3 regions of the Mesorhizobium sp. DCY119 genome follow, and region 1 is predicted to be linked to each of the others. Evidence: predicted binding sites of a transcription regulator. Region 1 holds the regulator's gene; each other region holds the start of a gene.
What was found. The regulator LexA, encoded in region 1, represses DNA repair genes until DNA is damaged. The targets are predictions, from matches to a motif close to TGTTCNNNNTGTGTTCNG.
Positions count from the first base shown of each region.

Region 2: DZG07_RS17745 (cytoplasmic protein) is a predicted target of LexA. The motif match lies at 3,226-3,243, and genes of this name have one in related genera.
Region 3: DZG07_RS03160 (metallopeptidase family protein) is a predicted target of LexA. The motif match lies at 2,888-2,905, and genes of this name have one in related genera.

Region 1 is NZ_CP031834.1:2,962,370-2,967,455, reverse strand. It holds gene gltX (glutamate--tRNA ligase) at 1-834, opposite strand, end outside; gene DZG07_RS14445 (hypothetical protein) at 1,030-1,494, shown strand; gene DZG07_RS14440 (hypothetical protein) at 1,479-2,087, shown strand; gene lexA (transcriptional repressor LexA) at 2,108-2,827, opposite strand; gene glp (gephyrin-like molybdotransferase Glp) at 3,001-4,206, opposite strand; gene moaC (cyclic pyranopterin monophosphate synthase MoaC) at 4,207-4,695, opposite strand; gene trpC (indole-3-glycerol phosphate synthase TrpC) at 4,699-5,086, opposite strand, start outside.
Region 2 is NZ_CP031834.1:3,638,597-3,643,682, forward strand. It holds gene DZG07_RS17720 (PAS domain-containing sensor histidine kinase) at 1-529, opposite strand, end outside; gene DZG07_RS17725 (DUF5330 domain-containing protein) at 1,057-1,392, shown strand; gene DZG07_RS17730 (SufE family protein) at 1,510-1,935, shown strand; gene DZG07_RS17735 (DUF6456 domain-containing protein) at 1,945-2,748, opposite strand; gene DZG07_RS17740 (helix-turn-helix domain-containing protein) at 2,762-3,169, opposite strand; gene DZG07_RS17745 (cytoplasmic protein) at 3,388-3,747, shown strand; gene DZG07_RS17750 (MucR family transcriptional regulator) at 3,755-4,186, opposite strand; gene mnhG (monovalent cation/H(+) antiporter subunit G) at 4,481-4,843, opposite strand; gene DZG07_RS17760 (cation:proton antiporter) at 4,840-5,086, opposite strand, start outside.
Region 3 is NZ_CP031834.1:674,816-679,901, forward strand. It holds gene DZG07_RS03150 (error-prone DNA polymerase) at 1-458, opposite strand, end outside; gene DZG07_RS03155 (DNA polymerase Y family protein) at 455-1,981, opposite strand; gene DZG07_RS24165 (hypothetical protein) at 1,863-2,867, opposite strand; gene DZG07_RS03160 (metallopeptidase family protein) at 3,068-3,502, shown strand; gene DZG07_RS03165 (hypothetical protein) at 3,513-3,851, shown strand; gene DZG07_RS03170 (DUF1737 domain-containing protein) at 3,856-4,065, opposite strand; gene DZG07_RS03175 (CoA ester lyase) at 4,121-5,002, opposite strand.

The sequences.
Region 1 (5,086 bases):
CTCATCGTCGCCATGGCTCCAGCCGAGGCGGACGAGATAGTTGCGCAACGCCGCCGGCAGGTAGCCCATGGCGCGGTAAGCCTCGACGCCGAGCGCGCCGTGGCGTTTCGAAAGCTTGGCGCCGTCCGCGCCGTGGATCAGCGGGATATGCGCCATGACAGGCACATCCCAGCCCATGGCGTTGTAGATGACCGTCTGGCGCGCAGCGTTGGTCAGGTGGTCGTCGCCGCGGATGATATGGGTGACGCCCATATCGTGGTCGTCGACCACGACTGCGTGCATGTAGGTAGGGTTGCCGTCCGAGCGGAGGATGATGAAATCGTCGAGATCCTTGTTGGGAAAGCGAACATCGCCCTGCACGCGGTCGCGCACGATCGTCTCGCCTTCGGCAGGCGCCTTGATGCGGATCGCACCCTTCACCCCGGCCGGTGCCTCGGAAGGATCGCGGTCGCGCCAGCGGCCGTCGTAGCGCGGCGGGCGGCCCTCGGCGCGGGCCTTTTCGCGCATTTCCGTAAGCTCCTCGGGCGAGGCGTAGCAATAATAGGCTTTGCCGGCGCGCACCAGTTCCTCCGCTACCTCGCGGTGGCGCGGCGCGCGCTCGAACTGCGATACCGGCTCGCCTTCCCAGTGCAGACCGAGCCAGGCAAGGCCGTCCAGGATAGCTGCGGTCGCCGCATCCGTGGAACGCTCGCGGTCGGTATCTTCGATGCGCAGCAGCATCGTGCCGCCGGTGTGGCGCGCATAGAGCCAGTTGAACAGGGCCGTGCGGGCGCCGCCGATATGCAAATAGCCGGTGGGCGAGGGGGCGAAGCGGGTAATGACTGTGTCGGACATAGGATTTCCAGAAGGCAGGGACGGGCCGGCGAGAGCCGAAGATGGCACGCATGGCAATTTGGTAGCGTTCATGTAGCATGGCTGGTCAGGGGTGCAAGGGGCAGGGGCAAGCCGAGAACGGCGCGAGGTGCGCGCGCGCCGGCCAGGCCCCGAATTGGGGAAACCTGGATGGCGCGCGAGACATCCACAGGCGAGGTGAGCGAGCGGGCGCAATTTGCCTATCCGCTCGACGCGCCGCTTGTTTCGCCTCCCTCGCGATTACCATCAGCCGAACCGGCTCCGACACCGCTGGCACCTTGGAAATCTCGACCGCCGCTTCTGCCGGCAGCCTGGCGCAAGAAGCTTCAGGTTGTCCCGTCGCGCGCACGCGCCACGCGCTCCTTCGCGTCGGCAATCGTCCTGGAACTTGAGCGCGGCACGCCGTTTCTTCTCGTTCCGGTGTTTCTGGCGCTCGGTGCCATCATCTATTACGGGCTCGAGGCTGAGCCGGATTTCCTGCCGATGTTTGGTGGCAGCGCCGTCCTGTCAGCTTTGCTTTTGCTGCTGCCTTCGCATCAACAGTTGTTCCGTTTTGCGGCGGTGGGGGTGTTGATCTGCGTCGTCGGCCGAACGAATTCACCATCGAAAACTGGAAGCGGGCGCTGTTGTCGGAATATCTGATCAAGCCGGTCGATACGATCAATGATGCCGGCAAGAAAAGGTCGAGCCGGGCTGGGCGCCGTAATTCACCAACCGACGCGTCCTTCGATGATTCCGCGGAAATTGAAGCGGCCGACCTTGCATCAAGCGATACGGCCGTTTCGTCGGGACAATCTCGCGAAAAGCCGGTGAACTCGCTCGCTGCTGGTTTCGATTGCCATAACGGTCTGTGTCTGGCGACGCACAGATCGGGCGCAATCATCGCTCACGCTGCCGATTGGCGTTCCGCGCGACGCGCGTGCGACTATGCCAGCCTCATCGTGATCGACGACGCGACTGCCGAGGATGTCTGCGAAGACGCCGTCCCGCTGGTTGTCACCAAGCGCGAACTGGCCAAGTTCGGCAGCGCCGCCGTCTATCTCTATGGCGACATTTCGGATCGTCGTGCCGAAATTCGTTTCGCGCTGACACAACCATACCGCCCCTGGCATACACAACGAGCATTTTCTCGAGAGGCGAGAGGACTGCCGCCTTATCAGCGGAGAGAAAGTAAGCCGGCGAACAATCAGTTAAAAAAGTCGAGATACTCAAATTCGCGAAGCGCCAAACCATAGTCAGGCGCTGCCGCGTGTCGTCAATAACGCCGGATCAATCCCACCAGCTTGCCCTGGACCTTCACACGGTCAGGTCCGAAAATCCGCGTTTCATAGGCTGGATTGGCGGCTTCCAGCGCAATGGAAGCGCCCTTGCGGCGGAAGCGCTTGAGCGTGGCTTCCTCTTCATCTACCAGCGCAACGACGATTTCGCCGGGGTTTGCCGTATTGGCATTGCGGATGATCACCGTGTCGCCGTCAAAAATACCGGCCTCGATCATCGAATCGCCTTTGACTTCAAGCGCATAGTGCTCGCCGCCCATGATCATCTCCGGCGGCACGGAGATTGAATGCGTCTTGTGCTGGATGGCTTCGATCGGCACACCGGCAGCGATCCGGCCCATTACGGGGATCGAAACGGCGGAGCCGACATCATCATTCCCGGCTACAGGGCCGCGCGCAGGTTCCGGGGGGCGTCGACCTAGGCTGCCCTCGATGACGCTCGGCGAGAATTTCGCGCGCTGCGGTGCCAGCCCGGGGGCCATGGAGTCGGGCAGGCGGAGAACTTCGAGTGCGCGAGCGCGATTCGGTAGCCGGCGAATGAACCCGCGCTCTTCAAGAGCAGTGATCAACCTGTGGATGCCGGATTTCGATGCCAGATCGAGCGCTTCCTTCATTTCATCGAAGGAAGGCGGGATTCCCGCTTCTTTCATCCTCTCGTGGATGAACATTAGAAGCTCGTGTTGCTTGCGCGTCAGCATGGCCACCCCCGAAGAATCAAACCAAAAACAAAACCAGAACAAACACTATCTGTTCCATTTGTGTTCTGCAACCGTTTAAATTTTAATGAATATCTTAAGGTACTGGAAACAATACGCGAACGCGCCGATATTGGAACCAGTCGATCGGATATGTGCCGATCGATAGGCCTGACCTAGCGAATCCTCAGGACGGTGCATGGCGCACCAGCCTCGGCCGCCGGCGCAAAAGGTTCGCGGATGATCAACGCATTGGCCTCGGTGAATGTCCTCAGCATTGAGGAATCCTGGATCTCGAACGGCGTCGCTACGAGCCCGGCATCGTCGTCTCGAAGAACGGCGCGCACATAATCCTGGCGCAGATCGTTGGCCTGCATTGCTGCGCCGAGGAAAGCCTCATGGATATCAGACACATGGTGCCGCCCGCCAAGTCGCGACAGCAGCGGCTTCAGGAACAGATGCGAGCAGACAAGACTCGCCACCGGATTTCCGGGCAAGCCGATGCAGCGGGTGTGCCCGAGTCGGCCGAACATCAGCGGCTTGCCGGGCCGCATAGCGATCTTCCAGAAATCGAGCTTTACGCCTTCGCTGGTCAAAACGTCGTGGATGAAGTCGTGATCGCCGACGGATGCGCCGCCCAGAGTCACGATCACGTCTGCGCCGGCCTCCATGGCTCGCTTGATCAGCGCCGCGATGGCCTCCTTGCGATCGGGCGCGATGCCGAGGTCGAGCACCCTTGCGCCAACCGATTCGGCGATCGCTGCCACGCCGAAGCTGTTCGAGGCGATGATCTGGTCGGGGCCTGGTTCGCTGCCCGGCGGCAAAAGCTCGTCGCCGGTGGCGATGATCGCCAGCAGCGGCTTTTTCACGACGGGAAGGCGAGGGTGGTTGGCCGAGGCTGCAAGCGAAAGCGCACCCGCGTCCAGGACCCTGCCTTTGTCCAGCAGCAGGTCGCCTGTGGAAAAATCGAGGCCCCGGCGCCTTATGTGGCGACCGGCATCCACCGTTTCGGTGACCTCTACGGTTCTGCCATCGAGCTTTCGGGTGTTCTCCTGAATGACGATGGTATCGACACCATCCGGCATCGGCGCTCCCGTGAAGATGCGGACGGCCTGACCCGGCTCTACTTTGCCGGCAAAGCGCCGCCCAGCCGGAGCTTCGCCGATAACGTGCAGCGTTGCCGGGACATTGGCGACGTCAGCACTGCGCACCGCATATCCATCCATGGCCGATGCGTCGAACGGCGGTTGCGTGCGCAGCGCTCGTACAGGTTCGGCCAGCACGCGCTCGGCAGCCTCGGCCAACGCTACGGATTCCGCGTTGCCGGGACCGGCGCCATCTAGCAGTCGCTGTAGGGCCTCGGCGACCGGAAGGAGTGCCATCTATGCGTCCACCCGGTAGTCGCCGGATTTGCCGCCGGTCTTCTGGACCAGCCTGATGCCGGAAATGACCATGCCGCGATCGACGGCCTTGGCCATGTCGTAGATGGTCAGGCAGGCGACGGAAGCCGCCGTCAGCGCTTCCATTTCGACACCGGTCTTGCCGGTGACGCGGGCAAGTGCGGTCACGCGCAGGCCGGGCAGGGAATCGTCAGCTTCGATGTCGACCGAAACCTTGGTTAGGAGCAGCGGGTGGCAGAGCGGGATCAGCTCATGTGCCCGCTTGGCCGCCATGATGCCGGCGATGCGGGCGGTGCCGAGCACATCGCCCTTCTTGGCATTGCCATCCCGGATCAGTTTCAGCGTTTCGGGCAACATGGTGACGAAGCCCTCGGCGATCGCCGTGCGCTCTGTTTCAGCTTTTTCGCCGACATCGACCATATGCGCCTGGCCTTCGACGCCGAGATGGGTGAGGGCGGGTTTGCCGCTCATGGCCTAGCCGTTTACCGCTTGCGCGGCCTTGCCAGTCAGCAGCGCCCGCGTTGCCGCTGCCACGTCCTGCTGCCGCATCAGGCTTTCGCCCACCAGGAATGTGCCGATGCCAAAACGCTCCAGCCGCCGGCAATCCTCGTGGGTGAAGATCCCGCTTTCGCCGACCAGCAAGCGGTCGTCGGGCACCAGCGATGACAATCTTTCCGACGTCTCAAGGCTTGTCTCGAAGGTCCGCAGGTTGCGGTTGTTAATGCCAACCAGTTGCGAGGACAATTTCAGTGCCCGCTCTGTCTCAGCCTCGTCATGCACTTCGATCAGAACGTCCATGCCTAGTTCGAAGGCCGCATCTTCCAGTGCCTTGGCATCGTCGTCCGTCAGGCTGGCCATGATG
Region 2 (5,086 bases), 680 kb from region 1:
TTTGATTCTGCGCACCGGCAAATCCACCGATGCGAGGCAGCAGCGATGCCAGATAGGCCAACGGAACCAGCCAGTGCCAGGCTGAAACCGGCGCCGTTTCGGTGAAAACGGCCGTCGTGAGAATCGCCTGCAGCGGCAGTACCGCCAGCGCAGCCACGCCACCCCACAATGCCGATCGCACTGTGCGGCGCTGCCAATAGGCCTCCAACGGCAGCGCCAATATCATGGCGGTCATCGGAGATGCCGTTCCACCGGCAGCGGCAACAAGAACTGAAAGAGCAAGGCAACCGATGACCAAGGAAGCCCTGCCGGCAACTTTGTCATCAGCCGTGGAGCCGATCAGAACGATACCGGCCCAGGCGACGCTGAAGGCGGCGCAAATCACGGTCAGCGTCGTCGCAGCACCTAGCGAAGCAGACAGGAAGAACGCCGCAGCGACAGCTGCAAAGAACGGCGCGGCCAGCAGGATGCCGACCATGCGCTGTTGACGGGCGCGCGCAAAGGCCTCGGCCACCGAAGGGTGCACCAACCGGTCGCAGGCGGCGGCAATGGCGCCGAACACTTCGCTGGATCTGGTGGCAAACAAACTCACTCAACGCACTCGCATCTGGTCCGCTTCGCGGATCGCTTATTGATTGGCTTCGAAACTCGCATCCAGCCTTTAAAGAATGGATAAGGCACGCCCTTTCAGTACCCTGCTGATGGCGAATATCAGTACGGTGGCTGCGAAAATCCCTGCCAGTTTGTTGCATAGTAAACAGATGGTTAGGTTGCCGGATCCCTCAAAAACGAGATGCCCGGCGCACGCTGCATCCTTGCCGTCTGGAAATATCGATCAGGAACAGAAGCTTATATGGTTAGCCAAAGGTTACCAGCCTTTGCCGGCATGCGATCCTCGGTACGCCGGGCATCCGATCGTTTAAAATTTTAGCAAAATTTGCGCAAAATGCCGTCGAGTTCTGCAAGCCGTCCTTTGTGCGTCCATGTCAATCTCACCTCAACAAAACGAGTCGTGCCGGAAAAGACGCATGACCGACGTTAGCAGAGGGCAAGGACATGGGCTTTCTCATCAAAATGGCATTCTGGTTTTCGCTGGTTCTTCTGGTGCTCCCGTTCGACTTCGGTGAGACAAAGAGCGACCAGCCGAATGTAAATGCCATTCAGGCATTTCTCGCCGCCCGGGAAGCGGTCGGCGATGTCAGCGGCATCTGCGAACGCAAACCGGAAGTCTGCGAAGTCGGCAAATCCGCCATGCACACGGTCGGCATAAGGGCGCGTGAAGCGGCCAAGATCGCCTTCGAGATGCTGGACAGCAAATTCGGCGAACCCGACACCGCGACGAAAACCGGCAGCGTCCCGCCGGTCGCGCCGGAAGCACCGGCTGCCAACTAACGATTTCTCTTTGCCGCCCAGCGAGGCGGCCACACCGCAGGCCAGTCTGCCCTCTCGGCGCCTGCGGTGTCTTTCTTTTTCCGTGACGTCGCGCGGCCGCGGCATTATATCGAGCGCATGAGCGCAACTATGCAAAGCATCCGCGACGACTTCGCCTTCCTTGACGAATGGGAAGATCGTTACCGCTATGTCATCGAGCTTGGTGAGGCCCTGCCTCCCTATCCGGACTCGGCGCGCGACGATGCTCACAAGGTTCAAGGTTGCGTCAGTCAGGTCTGGCTGCTTACCGAGCCCGCCGAAGGTGTCGATCCGGTCATCAATTTCCAGGGCGATTCGGATGCTCATATCGTTCGCGGGCTCGTTGCGATCATGCTTGCGCTTTTTTCCGGCAGGCGCGCCAGCGAGATCATAACGACAGACGCCGAAGCCGTTTTGCGTTCTCTCGGCCTCGACGAACATCTGACGCCGCAGCGCGCAAACGGGCTTCGTTCGATGATCAAGCGCATCAAGCGCGACGCTGAGGCTGCGCTGCAGCCGGCCTAAGCCGGCTCGTCACCTGTCCAGCACCGGGCGATAGTCTTCACTGCCCCAATGCAGCATTCTTTTTGCCGGGCTCGGCGTGACTGACTGCGGACGATAATGCCTGCTCAGCACACCGAGCGCGGTCTTCAGGACAATCTTGGCTGAGCGAACCGGCCATCCGCGCTCCAGTTCCACTTGTTCCAGACCCTTCAGGAAGCAACATACATCGATGAGAACGCCCGAAAGCTCCGGGCCAACGACTGTGATTGCCCGATCAACCCGCTGGCGCGCCGCCAGTGCCGAGCCGGTCAGTTCCGCGATCCCATTTCCGCCCCCGCGCTTGCCGGAAGCCACGCTGGCTACCCAGTTCGCACCCAGCCGCGGCATGATCTGCCCGCGCGTGTAATCCGAACGCAGGCGCTCACCCGCCTCAAATTCAGCCAGCGACAGAAAGGACGCACCCGTCCTCGTCTTGCGTCGCATCAACTGCCCAAGCGGCGATTCGGAAAGATTGACCGTCGCCAGCGCAGAAACGCCGTCGACTTCAATCACCCTCGTTTCAAACTCGCGCTGCCGCTGCTGAGAGGCGGTTTCATCGGCCACTACTGCCTGTGTTCCAGCAGGACGCGCCGCGACAAGCCTCACCTTGTCATCGCGGCGAGCGACCACCCCACGGCCGATCAGATCGACAAGAGCCTCCCGATCCACGGCGATCGTCCCGTGCTCTTCGCCTTCGAGCAGAAGTTTTCCGTCGACCGCCGTTTCCTGAACCAGGGCGGGACCTCTGGACAGAAAGCGTGAGATCCGCCGACAGCCTTCATTGTCTTCGATCATCTGATGCGCCATTTCAAAAGCTCGCTTTGTTGCCGAATGCTGCCAGTGCGACCCGCTCGGTAAGCGCGACCATGCGATCGAAGTCCGCGTCATCCCGCAAATCTTCGACCAGGTGACAGGCGTACATGACCGTGGTGCGGTCGCGCCCGAAGCCGGCTCCTACGTCGCGCATCGTCACGCTCAACGCGACATGCGTGACATACATCGCGATGTGCCTGACCCGCGACACGCCGAGGCCACCCCGACCCGGACTGCGCAGTTCCTTGCTCGACACGTTGAACAAGGCAGCCGTGATATCCATCATGCCTTCGCACAATTCGATGATGCGTTCTTCCCGCCGCCCACTGCTCGACGTCAGCGAGACGCGTGGGGGCTCCGTCTCTTCCTGGTAATTTCTGGATACTGCCGCCGTGAGATGCACTGAACCTTTCCCTCCGCGTGTAGGAATAAGTTCTTATATCTGCACTCGACGGCAATGTGAACAAAAGAGGAACATTTTTAGTAGGCAAAAATACTCATCACATTGAAATAGCGTTGTTTTTTTCTAATCGGAAAAAATAAAAAGCCGATTTTTATCCCCCTCATTGGGAGGCGGCGGATAGTGCGTTCAACCGGGGTCAACAAAGGAAACCCACTTGAATGAACGACATTCGCGCTGAATCACAGGCATTCCGTGCTCGCCAGATGGCCGAGACGGAAAACGCCCGGCAACTCGCGGCACTTCATCTCGCCTGCGGCATCGATCTGACAACCGCGCTGAGCGCCGACCCCGAACCAAGGCTGCGGCTGATAATTCGCTTGGAAAGGGCGATCGAACGCGAGCGTCTCAAGGGCATGCGCAGGCATTGGACCTACGATCTGAATCGCCATATCGCGTTGAAGCAGGTGCTTGACCGGTTGCGCGATACAGGACTGCCGCCTCGAATGGTTGCGTCCCCTGCCCCATGCCGGACGCAGAAACGCAGACGGCGCCCGAAGGCGCCGCCGAAACTGTATTGATTGCAGTTTATTTACTGGCCGTCTTGCGCTTGCGGCCCAGGCCCATCTTCTTGGCCAGCTGCGAACGAGCCGCTGCATAGTTCGGCGCGACCATCGGATAGGCAGGGTCCAGGCCCCACTTTTCACGATACTGGTCGGGCGACAGACCATAGTGGGTCATCAGGTGACGCTTGAGCGACTTGAACTTCTTTCCGTCTTCAAGGCAGACGATGTATTCTTCATGAACCGAGCGTTTCGGATTGACAGCAGGCTTCTGCTTGTCGGTCTGCGGCTGCTCTACAGCTCCACCAACACGACCGAGCGCTGCATGTACGTCGGCGATAAGATTTGGCAGTTCGCCAACCGGAACTGGATTATTGCTGACATAAGCAGCAACCACATCGGCTGTCAGCTCAATTAGCATTTCGGAATTCTTGGTAGACGTATCGGTAATGTCCATATTCTTCTGGCCCCAGGGATAAGTTTCAAAAACGCCCCTTTTTTTGATTTTGTGGGGCTTTGCGGAATTTCACGACAGGCAAGACCATTACGACTCGCGTCGATCCTTCTTAATGACCTTCACCGCAAAGTAAGTCAATTAAATATTTTCTCATCTATTGTTTTTGACCTTGGTCAGTCCAGATAATCACACTAAATATCTTTAGGATACTGACATCCCCCACCCTTAAGTAGGTGAAAGCTCAGCAGCATCGTCAAATGCGGCTTCTGCACTATATTTTTTATTGCCGGTGGATCAATTTCGCGTGATTTTTTTCGTCTTCTGGACGAAACCTTCAATATCGTCCCGAACGGACTTGTCCCACATGCGATAACCGGAAGCATGTGCAGCCTTTGCAAGCAGATGCGAAGATATCGGCACAGTTAACAGGAAGAATATCACGCCTGCGATCGCCCTGGTCGATATGGCCAGATCCTGCGATTGAACGGCAAGCGCTATCAACATGACGCACGATCCCAACGTGCCGGCTTTGGAGGCTGCGTGCATCCGCGTGTACAGATCTGGTAGCCGAAGCAGGCCTATCGATGCGATCAAGGCAAAAATAGCGCCGATTACGATCAGAATACCTGCAGCATAATCAAGCAACGGTTCGATCATCGCTTCCCCCTCCTGGGTCGGCTTTTGGCGCCCTTCGGACCGTCGAAATCCTTGGCTCCGCGGCTCAACACGAAGCGAGCGAAGGCGACCGTGGCAAGAAAACCGACAAGTCCGAGCGCAATCGCAATATCGACATGAAAGGCATAGCCGGTCTTGATGCCGAGAACGGCGATGAAGCCGATGGCGATGGCCACCAGCATGTCGAGCGCAAGAATACGATCGGGGAGCGTTGGTCCGCGCAGT
Region 3 (5,086 bases), 2.3 Mb from region 1:
GGCCCTGACAGGTCGGGCAGCACGGCGAGGGACATGCTGTCGCCCCATTCGAAAAGGTCGCCGGCATAGAGAAGCGGCGCGCCTTTCGGACTTTCCTCGCGCATATTGGCCTGCGTCAGCAGGCGGCACAGATGCCCCCATCCCTTGCGGTCCTGCGGATAGGCGAGCACGTCGGGCGTGCCGTCGGCAAAGACCAGCCGGCAACCGGGATGATAGGCAAGCGATAGGGGCTTACTCTCCTCCGAGAGCTTGATGTGTTTCGACTGGCTCCAGGCGCGCACCACGCCGGCCACGGTGTTGCGGTCGGCAAGGCCCATGCCGACGTGGCCGAGAAAACAGGCGGCAACGACCAGGTCCTCCGGTCGCGAGGCGCCGCGCAGGAAGGAAAAATTCGATTGCACGCCGAATTCGACATAAAGCGGGGAAGCGGCGGGTGCGCGCGAAACGTCTTCCTTCATGCGAAAAATCCCTGCAAGAACCAGCGCGGGTTGCCTTGCGTGGCGCCGTAAAACCCCTGGCGGAAAAGCCAGTAGCGGCGGCCATCGGCGTCCTCGATGCGGAAATAATCGCGCGTCGCCTCATCCGCACCATCGCGCCACCATTCGGGTGCGATGCGCTCCGGGCCTTCCGCGCGTGCAACCTCATAAAGCGCGCGACGCCAGCGGAAGCGGGCAGGCGGCCCGTCGGGCACTTCGGCGGCCATGACCTCGACCGGTTCCGGTTGAGAAAAAAGGCGGATCGGGCGCTCCGGTCCAGGCGGCGGGGGAAGCGCGATCTCACGCCCTCTGTTCCTTGCATGGCCGAGGTCTTTTTCCGCCTCGGCAAAAGACAGGCAGGAAACCGCCCGCTCTGGAATATGGCTCTCGACAGGGACAGGCCTCAGCACCGTGTCGCCACCCAGGCGAGCGCTTACGCGGTCAGCGAAAAGCGCCAGATCCTCGTCGCTGCCGGAAGCATCTCCGCTGAAATCGGCCTGATCCATCTCGAATGGTGCTGTCGCCAGAACGGAAAGGCGGACAAGATCGAAGCCGTAGCCGGCATCGAGGACGTCTTCGAGAGCCGTTAGTCTTTCGTGAAACAGTTTTCCGATCACGCCCGGTTCGCGCAACGGGCGTGAGGTGCCGACGCCGATGCGGCTGACCACGCCGTCGACCCGAAACAGAAGGAGCTGCAGGGCGCGCGCGCCTTCGCCATGGCGCTCGAGATCGGTCTTCAAGGATCGGGCGAGCAGGAGCACCAGATGCTCTATGTCTTCCACGAGCGAAACCGGCTCGGGCAGATGCCGTTCCACCGATAGCGGGGCTACGGGCCGGCGCGGCGAAATGGCTTCCTCAAGCTGTCCGAGCGCCTGGTCGAGGCGCAGGAGAAGCATTTTGCCGAAACGGCGCGCCAAGGGCGCGCGTGGCGCCTGCAGGATTGCGCCCGTGGTGCGCAACCCCACGCTCTCCAGAGACGCGATCGTTTCGGGCGCGAGGCGCAATGCGGCGAGCGGCAAGGGCGCCATGGTCTTTTCCTCGTCACCCGGCGCGACGACCGAAGCCGTGCAAAATCGCGCCGCTGCCCAGGCTGCTCCGGGTGTCGAAGCCAGCCCGGCGCGGACGTCAAAACCCTGATGGAAAAAGCGCGACAGCATGTCGTCCAGCATGGGTTTCTCGCCGCCGAAGAGATGGGCGCAGCCGGTGATGTCGAGAAACAGCCCGTCCTGCCCATCGAGCGCCACCAGTGGCGTATAGCGGTCGCACCAGTCGGCAAGGCTTTCGAGCAGCCTGCGGTCCGCCTGCGTGTCGGCCTCGACGATCTCTATGCCGGGATGCATGGCGCGTGCGTCGGCGATGCCCGTGCCGGGCTTCAGCCGCAGCCGTTCAGCCTGCTCGTCGAGGGCTGCGATGCGCTGGGTGTTGTTGTCGCGATGGCTGATGACGAGCGGCGGCCGCGCTGCCTGCGGGTTTGAACGCCAGGACCGCCCCAGGCGCTGGCGCAATATCCGCTCGGCGGGAAGATGCGGAAACCATAGCGCCAGGATTCGCTGAGCCGAGACCATTGGGCCGTCTTTCTTCGAATGAGCGTTCATCGGCGTTCCACTCCAGCGTGAACTGTCCGGGCAAGGCATTGCGGCTTTTGTCGATCCTGACCATGAAGCCAGGGGGGCCGATGGAATCGGGCAAAGGCCCGGCGATGGTCCAGCGCAGCGCGGCAGGGGCCGGCGAGACGATGAGGCGCATGGGGGCCGCCGTCGGCTCGGCTTGCGCTGCCTGGCGCAGCAGGAAAACCGGCCTGCCTGCGTCCTGGGCCCGGTAATGGAGGCGTCGCGTGGCAACGAGGTCGAGCTTCTGCGGATTGCCGCGGATTTCCAGGATCACGGCAGAAAGTGCCTTCAGGCTTGCCGCCTCCTCGGCGATCCACATGGCGTCGGCGAGTTTCGGTGCCTGCGCGATGATGAGATCCTCCGGCGCAATGCCGAAGCGGGCATGCAGACCCGGCGCATAGGGAAAGCCCGCCTCGCGGAAGATTTCATGCGTGCCGATCCACAGCACGGGCAGTTTCGGCTGCGCGGCATTCTTTAGGAGCAGCCCGGCTAGCGACAGGCCAAAGCCTGCTACCGCGCCGGCATCGCGGGTCAGTGTTCCATGGATTTCCGTCAGCGCAGCCTTCGGCAACCCGCCGCCCAGTGCGGTGTCGAAATCCTCCGCGCCCGTCAGCAAAAGGTCCTGCACGACTGTGACCCCATGGCGGCGCAGCACCATGGTCTGCCCGGCCGGATCTGTCTCGGCAGGGGGCGCCAGCCGCTCGGGCAGCGTGCCCTCTATGCGGGCGATTTTCTGGCGCAGGGCAAAAACGATTTCCTGCGCCACGGCGGATGTCGCCATGACGGTCTGCTTTTCTGATATGTTCCTGTTATGTTCTTATAGATTCCAGAGCGCGCCCGAAGAGTCAAGCGGAACGGGAGGAGAATTTATTCCTTTCGGGCATTCAGCAAAACCAGCTGTCCCGGCTAATTTCCCGATAAGCGCGCAAAAGCCTCGAAAGCCGCGCTCCGAAAGGCTATATGCGGTCAAAAGGGAAAAGAATGGCTCGCATCTACAAGACCCGCTCCTGGCACGACCAGCTTTCACCATCGATGGAAGAAATGGAGTTCATGGCTCTCGAAGCCTATGCGCACCTGCCGGAGGAGTTTCGCAAGCTCACCGGCGAGGTCATCATCCAGATCGCGGAATTTCCGACCGACGAGATCATGGATGATCTGTCGCTCGAAACGCCGTTCGATCTGCTTGGCCTGTTCGAAGGCCGCGGCATTGCCGAGCGCTGGAACCCCCAGACCGGCGAGGGGCCGAACCGCGTCACGCTCTATCGCCGCGCCATCCTGGATTACTGGTCAGAGAACGAGGAGACGCTGGGCGACATCGTCACCCATGTCCTCATCCACGAGATCGGCCATCATTTCGGCCTCTCCGACGACGATATGGAGAAGCTCGAGGAAGCGGCCGACCATCCTCAAAGCTGATAGACACGCGATGAGCGCTTTCAAAACACCCGATCAATTGTACGAAAAACTGAAGGCTGCGTGGAGTTCTGAAAGCTCGGGAAGCTGGAGCCTTGATAACCCGGCCAAAGGGCAGTGCAGCGTCACCTCGCTTGTCGTGCAGGATGCGTTCGGAGGAGAAATCCTCAAAACCCGCACGAAAGGCGGCACGCATTTCTACAATCTGATCGACGGCGTCAGATGGGATTTAACCGTCAGCCAGTTCGACCACCCGATACCTTTCGAGGATCGACCGTCCAGCCGCGAGGAAGCGATGGCCGATACGTCGTCTCGCCAGTACGAAGCACTCAAAGCCAGATTGCAGATGTAGACGACTACCAGTCGCTCAGCTTGGTGACGCCTGCTTCGTATTCCTGGCCATCGACGTCCTTCACCACGGCCTGGCCGCATTTCATCACCTTGGCCTCGGCGTCATAGCCATAGGTCGGCGAGCCGAACAGGTGCCAGCCCTTGTTCAGGGCAGCCGTGACCTTGTGGCAGAAGCTCGCATCGTCCGGCCCGGTCAGAAAGCGGTAGAGTTTCATGTCGTCATTCCCGTACTGCCCTGGCCATCTTCGGCATCAAGGCGTTCGATGATTTCTAGCCAATCATGGACGTTTTCGCCAGCAGCCTTTCAGCCTGTGCGCGATGAAGCAGCTCGACCATGCGCCCGTCGAGGCCGATCGCGCCCTTTCCGGCGTTTTCGGGGAGAGAAAAAGCGGCGATGATTTTCTCGGCTTCCTTGCGTGCGGCTTCCGACGGCGAGAAAGCCTTGTTGGCAGGCTCGATCTGCGCCGGATGGATCAGCGTCTTGCCGTCAAAACCCATGGCGGCGGCTTGCGTGCATTCTGCGGCAAAGGCTTCAAGGTCGCGAAAATCGTTGCTGACGCCATCGACGATATCGAGGCCGCCGGCACGCGCGGCCAGCAGCATCTGCATCAGCCAGGGCATGAGATAACGCCGGTCGGGCGTGGCAAGAACGCCGGTGGCGGCTATCAGATCATTGGTGCCGGCGACCAGGCAGGACAGCCGCGAGGCGGCGTCGCGACCAAGCTCGGCGATGGCGCCGATGTTGAGCAGCGATTTCGGCGTCTCGATCATCGCCCAGAGACGCAGGCTGTCGGGCGCGTCATTGTCGTCGAGCACGTCGCCGGCTTCCAGCACGTCGCGTGGCGTGTCGATCTTGGGCAGCAATATGCCGTCCGGCTCGCAGGCGGCAGCGGCCAGAAGATCGTCCGCGCCCCATTCGCTGGAGACCGCATTGATGCGGATGATCATCTCGCGAATGCCGGCCGGGCGGTTCTTGAAGATGGTGCCGAGCTTTTCGCGGGCGGCGATCTTTTCCGTCGGCGCGACTGCGTCTTCCAGATCGATAACTACCGCGTCGCAGGCGAGGGACGCCAGCTTTGCCAGCGCCTTGTCGTTGGAAGCGGGGACGTAAAGCACCGAGCGGCGCAGATAGAGGCGGGTCTCTTGCGTCATGTGGTCTTCTTGCCCGGCAATGCTGGCTCTTGCAAGACGGAAGCTGGAAACCTTGATAACAGTCTCAAGAGACCTCTAGATTCG